Regions from separate parts of the Microbacterium sp. SORGH_AS_0969 genome, predicted to be linked through region 1. Evidence: predicted binding sites of a transcription regulator. Region 1 holds the regulator's gene; the other holds the start of a gene.
The links. Region 1 encodes HspR, which represses chaperone genes until heat shock. Its sites were predicted from a motif close to AAGTTGAGTCNNNNNGACTCAACTT; they were not measured.
Positions count from the first base shown of each region.

Region 2: QE388_RS12945 (ATP-dependent Clp protease ATP-binding subunit) is a predicted target of HspR. The motif match lies at 2,650-2,674, and genes of this name have one in related genera.

Region 1 is NZ_JAUTAG010000001.1:1,523,201-1,529,016, reverse strand. It holds gene QE388_RS07160 (ABC transporter ATP-binding protein) at 1-364, opposite strand, end outside; gene QE388_RS07155 (IclR family transcriptional regulator) at 361-1,035, opposite strand; gene QE388_RS07150 (HutD family protein) at 1,160-1,642, shown strand; gene QE388_RS07145 (hypothetical protein) at 1,675-2,268, shown strand; gene QE388_RS07140 (heat shock protein transcriptional repressor HspR) at 2,538-2,975, opposite strand; gene QE388_RS07135 (DnaJ C-terminal domain-containing protein) at 3,054-4,043, opposite strand; gene QE388_RS07130 (nucleotide exchange factor GrpE) at 4,055-4,669, opposite strand; gene dnaK (molecular chaperone DnaK) at 4,679-5,816, opposite strand, start outside.
Region 2 is NZ_JAUTAG010000001.1:2,756,662-2,762,477, reverse strand. It holds gene QE388_RS12945 (ATP-dependent Clp protease ATP-binding subunit) at 115-2,634, opposite strand; gene QE388_RS12940 (hypothetical protein) at 2,737-3,570, opposite strand; gene QE388_RS12935 (EI24 domain-containing protein) at 3,685-4,464, shown strand; gene QE388_RS12930 (hypothetical protein) at 4,489-4,638, shown strand; gene QE388_RS12925 (alpha-keto acid decarboxylase family protein) at 4,655-5,816, shown strand, end outside.

The DNA of each region.
Region 1 (5,816 bases):
CGACGCGTTCCATCAGCTCGATCGCGCGGCTTCGCGCCTGCTTCGCGGGCACGCCCGCCAGCCGCGGGGTCGTGGCGATGTTGTCGGCGATCGTGCGGTGCGGGAACAGTCCCGCGTGCTGGATGACGTAGCCGATCCGGCGGCGGAGGGCGGCGACATCCATGCCCGCTGTCGACTCCCCGTCGAGCAGGATGTCGCCGGAGGTCGGCCGGATGAGCCGGTTGACCATCCGCAACGAGGTCGTCTTGCCGCATCCCGACGGGCCGACGAGGATCGTGAGCTTTCCGGACGGCGCCACGAGCTGCAGGTCGTCGACCGCGACCGTGTCGCCGTAGCGCTTGGTGACGTTCTGGAAGGTGATCATCGAGCGCGCTCCTCAGCCGCAGCGGGAAGTTCGGGGTGCGCCAGGATCGACCGGCTCTCCGCGACGAGCAGGCGTCCGATCGCCGCGTTCTTGACGTCGGTCGTGCGGTAGCTCGGGACGACGACGGAGAGGGATGCCACGACCCTCCCGCCCACGACGACGGGGGCGGCGATCGCGGTGACGTCGTCCTCGACGCCCTGCATGACGACGACGTAGCCGGCCTCGCCGGTCTGACCCTCGAGCACCGCACCGGCGGCGGACCCGTGCAGCGGGATCGTCCGACCCACCCAGCTCGCGTGGCGGATGGAGTGCGTTCCCTCGACGATCGCGATGTAGAGGGCCGTGTCACCCGCCCCGCGGACGGCGAGGTAACAGGACTCGCCCGTCTCGGCGACGACGCGGGCGAGGGCGGGTTCGGCGAGCGAGACGAGCGAGTCGTTCGACAGGGCGAGGGCACCGAGCTGCACGATGCGCGCTCCGGCGGCGTAGCGGCCGTCGGCGACACGGCGGACGAACTCCTGGGCCTCGAGTGTGCGCAGCAGTCGGAGAGCGGTGCTCGCGGACAGCTCCGCGGCGCGGGCCGCGTCGGCCAGGGTGATCGGTCCGGAATCGCAGACGGTCCCCAGCAGCGACAGCGCCCGGTCGACGGTGCGGGTGGGTGTTTCGGCCATGCGTCCTCCCTTCGTTGCGAGTGACGTTATGCGGCCGCTGTTACGCGGTCCCGCTGTTCATGTTTCCAGCGAGTAAAACGCGGTTGCCACAGAATGGCAATAGTGCGTGGAGTACCGTGCCGGTATGGCCACCGTGATCCGCCGCTTCGCCGAGACACCCGCGACGCCGTGGCGCAACGGGCGGGGGCAGACGTGGCCGCTCTTCACCGAGACCTCCTGGCGATTGAGCGTCGCGCGACTCGACGACCCCGCTGCCTTCTCGTCCTTCCCCGACCTGCACCGCACGTTCGTGCCGTGGGGCGGCGGCGTCCGCCTCGAGGTCGACGGCGAAGAGCTCGACGTCCGCCACGGTGAGATCGCGCGGTTCGACGGGGACGCGACGACACGCCTGCTGGCGCTCGACCACCCGTGTCATGCCGTCAACCTCATGGCATCCGAGAGTCGGCCCACTCTCGCTGTCGTCGCCGCCGGTGCACGGCTGCCGGATGCCGCGATCGCGGTCCTCTGCGCACCGATCGTCGACGCAGAGCGCTTCGACGTCATCCGGCTCGACGCCCGCGAACCGCTGCCGGCCGATTCCGTCGTGGTGCGCCTGGACGGGGACTGACTCCACCCGGTCGCTCCTTCTAGGCTGGACCCATGTCCCGACTGCAGGCCGACGCCCCCGCCGACCGCTGGGTGCCCGTCACGGGCTCTCTCGGATTCCGCGGCCGCCGCCATCGCAAGGCCGCCATCGGCATGCTGCTGAACCAGGCGAACACCGCCGCGGGATCGACACCCCGCCCCGGCGGCGGAGCTTTCGCGTGGATCCTCAGCCAGGCCGCTCCCCTGCTCATGCGCCGAGCGGCCGGCCGCGTGCTCGTGTGGGTCTGGAAGAGCGACCCGGAGCTGCTCGTCGTCATGGCGCAGCTGCAGGAGGCGACGCCGCAACTGCGCACCGCGCGGGCGATGATGCCGATGGAGTACGACGACACCGAGTCGTTCCGCAGCACCTACCTCGGCGTCGGCGAGAAGCTCGCGATGCCGCTGCCGACCGACCCGAAGACGCCGCCGTTCGCGACGTACACGTGGGACACGGGCTCGCACTTCGTCACGGTCACCGCGGTCTGCTCCGACCGCGAGCGTTTCGGCACGGTCATCGGCGACGTGGATGCCATCGCCCGGACGGTGCGCATCGTCGACGACTTGAAGCTCGGCGAATCCTCCGCCGTTCTGCGCCTCGATCCCGCCTGACCCGGCAGGGGTGGCTGAGCGCGTCGAAGCCACGGGCTACCGCGACAGCCCGGCAGAGGTGGCTGAGCCCGTCGACGCAACGGCTACCGCGGCAGCCCGGCAGAGGTGGCTGAGCTTGTCGAAGCCACCGGGCGACCGCGGCATCCCGGTCCCTTCGACGAGCTCAGGGACCTCACTTCGAGCTCAGGGACCTCGCCTCGCACGCGGAGGCCTCGCGGCGCGCAGGGGCCTCGCGCCGCACAGAGCGTGCTCGCGGCGCGGAGGCGGCGTCAGTCGCCGTGCGCGTCGCGCGGACGCCACAGCACGATGTCGGTCGCGCGCCGCACGCGCGCACCGTGACGCAGCGTCACGACCGAGCCGGTCGCTCCGGCGGCGAACACGCGCGCACCCGGGCGCGACTCGCGTTCGGCGATGAGCTGCCGCTCGAGGTCGCTCACGCGGCGCGACAGGTCATGCACCTGCTGCTCGAGCGTCAGCAGGCGCGCGATCGCGGGGAGGCTCATGCCCTCGCTCGACAGGCGCGCGACCTCGCGCAGCTGCTGCACGTGCCGGCTCGAGTACCGGCGCGACCCGCCCTGGGTCCGCGCGGGAACGACGAGGCCGAGCCGGTCGTACTGCCGCAGGGTCTGCGGGTGCATGTTCGACAGCTCGGCGGCGACGGCGATGGCGAAGATGGGGGAATCCTCATCGATCTCTCGGTCGGCCACGTCTTCTCCTCTCGCTCGTGCCGTTCGCCGGGGTCCCGGCATCCGTGATTCCGGATGCCGAGCCCCGGCGTGGTGGTGTTATCGCGCCTTGGCCATCAGGTCGGCGCGGGGATTCTCTTTCGGTTCGAGCTCGTGGAAACGCTCGAGGGCCTCGCGGGCGGCGTCGTCGAGGTGCGCGGGGACCGCGACCTGGACTTCGGCGAGCAGGTCGCCGGTGCCCTTGGAGGTCTGGATACCACGCCCCTTGACGCGCAGCACGCGCCCCGACGGAGTGCCCGGGGCCACACGAAGCCGCACCGGGTCGCCGCCGAGGGTGGGAACCTCGATGGTCGCGCCGAGAGCCGCCTCGGTGAAGGTCACGGGGACCGTCAGCCGCAGGTTGAGGCCGTCACGCGTGAACACCGGGTGCGGACGCACCGCGACCGTCACGACGATGTCGCCGCTCTCTCCCCCATCGGGCGAGGGGCGGCCGCGACCGCGCAGGCGGATCTTCTGCCCGTCCGAGACCCCGGCCGGGATCTTCACCTTGAAGGGCTTGTTGTCCTCACCCTGCAGGGTGATGGTCTCGCCCTTCGCCGCGGTGACGAAGTCGATCGTCGTGCGCGCCGTGACGTCGGCCCCGCGCTGAGGACCGCCGAAGCCGCGGTACCCGCCCGTCGTCTGACCGAAGCGTCCGGAGCCGAAGCCCCCTCCGCCCTGGTCGAACATCGAGAAGAAGTCCTCGAAGCCGGCGGGTCCACCCGCCGTCCCCCCGCGCTGCTGACCGAAACGGCTGAACACGTCGTCGAAACCGCCGCCGGCGCCCGTCCCCGGAGCCGAGAAGCGCGCCCCCGAGCCCATGGCCCGGATCTGGTCGTACTCCTCGCGCTGCTCGGGGTCGTTGAGCACCGAGTAGGCCTCGCTGATCTCCTTGAACTTGGCCTCCGCTTTCGCGTCGCCCGGGTTCGAGTCGGGGTGGTACTGGCGCGCCAGCTTGCGGTAGGTCTTCTTCAGATCGGCCGCGCTCACGCCCTTGTCGACACCGAGGACCTTGTAGAAGTCCTTGTCGAACCAGTCCTGACTCGCCATGTGTCCTCCTCTTAGGCCGGCACGGCGACGACGACCTTCGCCGGTCGCAGTTCGACCGAGCCGAGGCGGTAGCCGACCTCGACGACCTCGAGGATCGTCGTCTCGGTCGCACCCGGGGTCGGAGCCTGGAAGATCGCCTCGTGCTGCTGCGGGTCGAACACCTCGCCGACGGCGCCGTACGAGACCACACCGAGGCGCTCGGCCACGGCGCGCACCTTCTCGCCGATCGCGGCCAGCGGGCTGCCCTCGACGAGATCGCCGTGCTTGGCGGCGCGGTCGAGGTCGTCCATGACGGGCAGCAGGCCCTTCACGGCCTCGCCCTTGGCGCGCTCGATCTCGCGCTCGCGCTGCTCCTCGGTCCGCCGACGGTAGTTGGCGTACTCGGCCTGCAGGCGCTTGAGGTCGATCAGCAGGGAGGCCTCCTTGTCGGAGCCCGCCCCCTCTGCGGCGGCCTCGGGCGTCTGCTCGGCCCCGAGGATGTCGTCGATGGTCAGGCCCTCGGCGTCCGGTTCCGGCGTCTCGGACTGCTCGCCCGACGGCGCGGGGCCGGAGGTGTTCTCCTCCGGCCCCGTCTCGTCAGGACCGGCGCCCGAGCCCGTGGGCTGTTCGTCGTCCTTGTGTGCCATGTTCTCTGCTTACTTCTTCTCGTCGGGGTTCTCGTCGTCGACGACCTCGGCGTCGATGACGTCTTCCTCGGGGTTCGGCGTCTCGCCGTTGCCCGGCTGACCCACGTTCGGGTCGGCGGGCTCGCCGGCAGCCTGCGACGAGGCGTAGATGGCCTCGCCGAGCTTGCCCTGGCTGGCGTTCAGCTTGTCGAACGCGGTCTTGACCGCGTCGTCGTCGTCACCGGCGAGAGCCGTCTTGAGCGCGTCGACGTCGCCCTGCACCTCGGTCTTGACCTCGGCGGGGAGCTTGTCCTCGTTCTCCTTGATCAGCTTCTCGATCGAGTACGAGAGCGTCTCGGCCTGGTTGCGGGTCTCGGCGGACTCACGGCGCTTCTTGTCCTCCGCGGCGTTCTCCTCGGCCTCGCGCACCATGCGCTCGATGTCTTCCTTGGGCAGCGACGAGCCGCCCGTGATCGTCATCGACTGCTCCTTGCCGGTGCCCTTGTCCTTCGCGGACACGTGCACGATGCCGTTGGCGTCGATGTCGAAGGTGACCTCGACCTGCGGGATGCCACGGGGAGCCGGGGCGATACCGGTGAGCTCGAAGGTGCCCAGCGGCTTGTTGTCGCGGGTGAACTCGCGCTCGCCCTGGAAGACCTGGATCGCGACCGACGGCTGGTTGTCGTCGGCGGTGGTGAAGGTCTCGCTGCGCTTGGTCGGGATGGCCGTGTTGCGCTCGATGAGCTTGGTCATGATGCCGCCCTTGGTCTCGATACCGAGGCTCAGGGGGGTGACGTCGATGAGCAGCACGTCCTTGCGCTCACCCTTGAGGACACCGGCCTGCAGGGCTGCGCCCACGGCCACGACCTCGTCGGGGTTCACGCCCTTATTGGCGTCCTTACCGGTCTCCTTCTTGACGAGCTCGGCGACCGCGGGCATGCGGGTCGAGCCGCCGACGAGCACCACGTGGGCGATGTCGTCGACCTTGACGCCGGCCTCGCGGATGACGTCGGAGAAGGGCTTGCGGGTGCGGTCGAGGAGGTCCTTGGTGAGGTCCTCGAACTTGGCGCGCGTGATCGTCTCGCTCAGCGACACGGGGCCGGAGTCGGTCAGCGACAGGTAGGGCAGGTTGATGCTCGTCGACGTGGACGACGAGAGCTCCTTCTTG
Region 2 (5,816 bases), 1.2 Mb from region 1:
CCCCGGCCCCAAGGCCGCCCACCCCCGACCACCCCGTGACGTCCCGCGGAGATCCCCGAACACGCGAAAGGCCCCCGGAACCCGAAGGTTCCGAGGGCCTGGAGCCCGACGGCCCTACGCCGCGAGAGCCGCGGACGCCGCGCGGACGACGAAGCCCGAGGCGTCGGCATCCACCGTCACCGCTCCCCCGTCGTTCAGCTCGCCCGACACGAACAGGTCGGCGATGCGGTCGTCGACCTCGCGCTGGATGAGGCGGCGCAGCGGCCGTGCGCCGTACTCGGGCTCGTACCCGACCTCGGCGAGGCGGTCGACGGCCGCGTCGGTGACCTCCAGAGCCACGTCGCGCGAAGCGAGTCGCCGCGCGGACGCGCCCAGCAGCAGCCGCACGATCTCGCGCAGCTGCGCCTTCTCGAGCTTCTGGAACAGGACGATGTCGTCGATCCGGTTGAGGAACTCGGGCCGCATCGCCTCGCGCAGCTTGCCCATGACGCGGTCGCGCACGTCCTCGGCGGCGAACTCGCGCGTCGCGAAGCCGATCGCGCCGGAACGGGATGCCAGGATCTCGGCGCCCAGGTTCGAGGTCATCACGATCACCGTGTTGCGGAAGTCGACCGTGCGTCCCTGGCCGTCGGTCAGGCGTCCGTCGTCGAGCACCTGCAGCAGCAGAGTGAACACGTCGGGGTGCGCCTTCTCGATCTCGTCGAACAGCACGACCGCGTAAGGGTTGCGTCGGACGCGCTCGGTGAGTTGACCCGCCTCGTCGTAGCCGACGTATCCGGGAGGGGCACCGACGAGGCGCGACACGGTGTGGCGCTCGCCGAACTCGCTCATGTCGAAGCGGATCACGGCACCGTCGTCGTCGAAGAGCGACCCCGCGAGGGCCTTCGCGAGCTCGGTCTTGCCGACGCCCGTGGGGCCGAGGAAGAGGAACGAACCGACGGGACGGTTCTCGTCTCCCATGCCCGTGCGGTTGCGGCGCACGGCCTTGGCGACCGCGGTGACGGCGTCGTCCTGCCCGATGACCCGGGCGTGCAACTCGTTCTCGAGCTGCGAAAGGCGTCCGCGTTCAGTCGCCGTCAGTCGGGCGACCGGGATGCCGGTGGACCGGCTGATCACCGCGGCGATCTCGGGCTCGTCCACCACGGCCGCGACCCGGGGGCCACGCGTCGCGTCGTCGAGCCGGGCCTGCACGGCGGCCATCTCGTCGCGCAGGCGCGAGGCCTCCTCGTAGTGCTCGGCTGAGACGGCGGCGTTCTTCTCCGCCTCGAGAGTGGCGAGCCGCTCCAACAGCGACGAGGTGTCGACCGAGACCCCGAGCTTCAGACGCAGGCGCGCTCCGGCCTGGTCGATGAGGTCGATCGCCTTGTCAGGGAGCACGCGGTCGGGAAGGTACCGGTCGCTCAGCTCGACGGCGGCGCGCAGCGCGTCGTCGGTGTAGGTGACGGCGTGGTGCTCCTCGTACGCCGAACGCAGACCGCGGAGGATCTCCACGGCATCCGTCAGCGAAGGCTCGCCCACGCGCACCGGCTGCAGACGCCGCTCGAGAGCGGGGTCCTTCTCGATCGTGCGGTACTCACGCAGCGTGGTCGCGCCGATGAGACGCACGTCGCCGCGCGCGAGACGCGGCTTGAGGATGTTGCCCGCGTCCATCGATCCGTCGCCGCTGCCGCCCGCACCGACGAGGGTGTGCACCTCGTCGATGAAGACGACGAGCTTCTCGGATGCCGCGATCTCCTCCATCGTCTGGGTGAGGCGCTCCTCGAAGTCGCCGCGATAACGTGCGCCCGCGAGCATCGCCGCGAGGTCGATCGAGACCACGCGGGTGCCGCGGAGCTGTTCGGGAACCTCATCGGCGACGATCGCACGAGCCAGTCCCTCGACGATCGCGGTCTTTCCGACGCCGGCCTCGCCGATCAGGACCGGGTTGTTCTTCGTCCGGCGGCTGAGGATCTCGATCGTCTGCTCGATCTCGTCGGACCGGCCGATGACCGGGTCGAGCTCGCCCGCCGTCGCGAGGGCGGTCAGGTCGGTGCCGAAGCGGTCGAGATACGGGGTCGTGGATGCCGTCTGCTCGGGCGCGGAACTCGGCTCGCCGCCCACGACGGTCTCGCGCACGCCCTGGGTCAGGGCCTCGGCCGTGACACCGGCCTGCGCGAGGATCTGCCCGGCGGGCGCGTCCTGCGCCAGCACGAGCGCGAAGAAGAGGTGGTCGGGGTCGACGTAGGTGGATCCTGCGGCCCGCGCGACCTGGAAGGCGTGGAACAGCGCGCGCTGGACGGAACCGGCGACGACGGCCCCGTCGACGTCGGCAGCGGGACCGGCCGCCGGGAGGCGGCTCTCGGCGGCGCGGGCGATCGCGACCGGGTCGGCGCCGAGGCGCGACACGGCCTCGCGCGCGGGCGACTGCCCCACGAGGACGTGGAGCACGTGAAGGGCGTCGAGCTCGCGCTGGCCCCGACCGAGTGCGTACCGGCCCGCCGCCTGCAACGCCTCTTGCGTGCGGGCGCTCAGGAACCTGCTGAGGTCGATGGACCGTTCGGCGCGGGCGCGCTCCCCCGCGAGGTAGCGGGCGAGGAACTCGTCGAACGACTGGGCACCGTTGTCCCCGGCGTCGGGGGTGAAGTCTTCGGGCACGAATGTCTCCTGTGATACATGAGTCAAGCTCACTCAAGTTTGAGACTTGAGCGGCCATGTATCAACTTCAACGACGTGGTTCCGAGGTTATTCCCGGCAATCTCACGCGCGCAGCGCGGGATCGGTGGCGTCCCAGAGTTCGACCGTCTGCACGAGCCAGAACACCGCGAACAGGACCACCACGACAGACTCCCCGAGGAAGATCGCCGGCACACCCCCCACGGTCGCCGTCGCCGCTCTTCCGGCGACCAGCACCGCGACCAGGGCGATCAGCACCCCCAGGATGCCGACCGCGACCACGGCGTACAGCACCCGGAAGCGACGCGCGGCGCGTTGGGGCCGCCACGCCGACACGGCGGCGACCACACCGATCACCGAGAAGAACCCGACGGCCGCGACGTTGTGCGCACCGCGGAGGAACGTCGGGAAGTCGGCGAGAGCCCACGACACGAATCCGACGACGATCAGCGCGATCCCGACCAGCGTCACGACAGTCCCCCACCCCGCGGACCCCTGCGTGCGAGCGAGGACCGCGGCGAAGATCAGGACGACGACGGAGAGGGATGCCACCGACACGCCGTTGTTGATCACTCCGGCGACCGCCGCACCCGGCACGCACACCGCGGCGCCCTCGCAGGAAGCGTCGGAGATCGGCGTGGGCACCAGCGCGACGACGAGAGCGAACACCGCCGCCACGTCGAGGAGTCCCTGCTCGATGCTGCGCCCGGAGAGGACGAGGAGCGCCAGCGCGATCGCGCACAGGCTCCCCACGAAGAGATCGCCCGCCGGCGTGTAGAACGCGGCGCTGATCGAGGAAAGCACACCCGCACTCGCGACCTCGAGCCCCACGGACAGCGCCAGAACGAGGGTCGCCGCCACGATCGACAACCGCACGTATCGGTAGGTGCGCTGGGTCGACGTCGTGCGGATCCGCATGCCCACATCCTGGCACCGGCCACCGACATGACCAGGCCGGGGCCGCGGATACCCGCCCACCCCGACCGTCGGCGCATCCGACCCGTGTCGGAGGCGTCTGCCAGACTCGTCGCCATGCGCGACTTCCTCGCCGGCGCCGGCCTCCTGCTCCGTGGTCTCGGCCAGTGGCGACGCACGCCGGGCGCGATGGCACTGGGGCTCATCCCGGGTGCCGTCGTCGGTCTGGCGTTCGGCGCCGCGCTCGTGGGGTGGGGCTTCTGGCTTCCGAGCCTCGTCGACGACTGGACGCCGTTCGCCGACGGATGGGAACCGTTCTGGGCCGCCGCCCTCCGCGTGGCAATCGGGGTCGCGTCGTTCGGTGCGGTGCTGTTCCTCTTCGCGGTCTCGTTCACCGCCGTGACGTTGACGGTCGGCGAGCCGATCTACGACCGGATCTGGCGCGCGACCGAGCGCTCCGCCCTCGGCGCGGTGCCGAACGTCGAGTACGGCTTCTGGCGGGGAGTGGGCGACAGCGCGCGGCTGGTGCTCCGTGGCATCCTGGTCGCACTTCTCGCGTGGCTGCTCGGGCTCATCCCCCTCGTCGGAGGGGTGCTCGGGGGTGTCGTCGGCCTCCTGCTGACCGGCTGGCTCCTCGCCGACGAACTCACCTCCCGCGCGCTCTCGGCCCGTGGCCTCGACCGCCGGGCGCGACGCACCCTCCTTCGCGAGCACCGCGCGAAGGCCCTCGGGTTCGGCGTCGCGACCCAGATCTGCTTCCTCGTCCCGCTCGGCGCGGTCGCGATCATGCCGGCGGCCGTGGCGGGGAGCACGCTCTGGGCGCACGCCGCGCTCGGCGAGAAACCGTCCCGCGACGCGGTCGAGCCCGAGGCACGACCCGCCGACCCGGCACGGTAGCCTGGAGCGACCGAAGGGATCCTCATGTTCATCGTCTCGCTCATCCTGTTCGTCGGGGGCATGCTGCTCACCGGCCTCTCGTTCTCGCTCGCGGCCCCCGCGCTGTTCTTCGCCCTCGGCATCATCCTGGTCTCGGCATCGTTGGCGCTGCCCTTCCACTTCGGCACGCGGTAAACCGGGAGCATCGGCCATGACGACCTATACCGTGGCCGACTACCTCCTCGATCGACTGGCCGAATCGGGAGTACGGCACTTCTTCGGCGTTCCCGGTGATTTCACGCTCGCCTTCCTCGATCACGTCGAGCGCCATCCGCTCATCGAATGGGTCGGGTGCGCGAACGAGCTCGGCGCGGGCTACGCCGCCGACGGCTATGCGCGCCTCCACGGCCTCGGCGCCCTCAGCACGACCTTCGGCGTCGGCGAGCTCTCGGCCATCAGTGCGGTCGCCGGCAGTTACGCCGAGCATGTCCCCGTCCTGCACGTCGTCGGCGCTCCCACCACCGCGGTGCAGGCAGCGGGGCGGGCGAGCCACCACTCCCTCGGCGACGGCGACTTCGGCCACTTCGCCCGCATGACCGCCGAGGTCACCGCCGCTCAAGAAGCGCTCACCGCGACGGATGCCACGGCCCAGATCGACCGCCTCGTCACCGAGGTGCGCCATCGGCGCCTACCGGGATATCTGCTGATCCCCGCTGACATCGGCGAGACGCCCGTCGACCCTCCGTCCGAGCCGCTCCCCTCCCCCGACACCGTCACCGACCCCGCGGTGCTCACCCGGTTCCGCGATGCGGTCGCCGCTCGACTGGCCGTGGCCGACTCCGCCGCCGTCCTCGCCGACATCCTCGTCGCGCGCCTCGACGCCGAAGACCACCTGCACCGCGTCCTCGAGAGCGGAGTGCCGCACGCCTCGTTGCTGTGGGGCCGCCGCGTCGTCGACGAGTCGGCATCCGGGTATCTCGGTCCCTACCTCGGTGCGGCGAGTGCTCCCGCCGTCCGCGCGGGCATCGAAGAAGCCGACGTGCTCGTCATGGCGGGCGTGCAGTTCACCGATCTGACGAGCGGGTTCTTCTCGCAGCACATCGACCCGGCGCGCACGATCGAGATCCGCGGCGAGCACGCGCGCATCGGCGACGACGACTTCCGCCCGCTCGCGATGCGGGACGCCCTCGACGCCGTCGCCGACGAACTCGCCGCGCTCCCCGGTCGCTTCGCGGTCGATGCGGGAGCCCCGCCCGTCGCTCCGCGACCGGCCGCCGAAGCGGGTGACGCGCTGTCGCAGTCGGCGCTGTGGCACGAGGTGGCCGCCTTCCTCCGCGACGGCGACACCGTGCTCGCCGACCAGGGCACGTCGT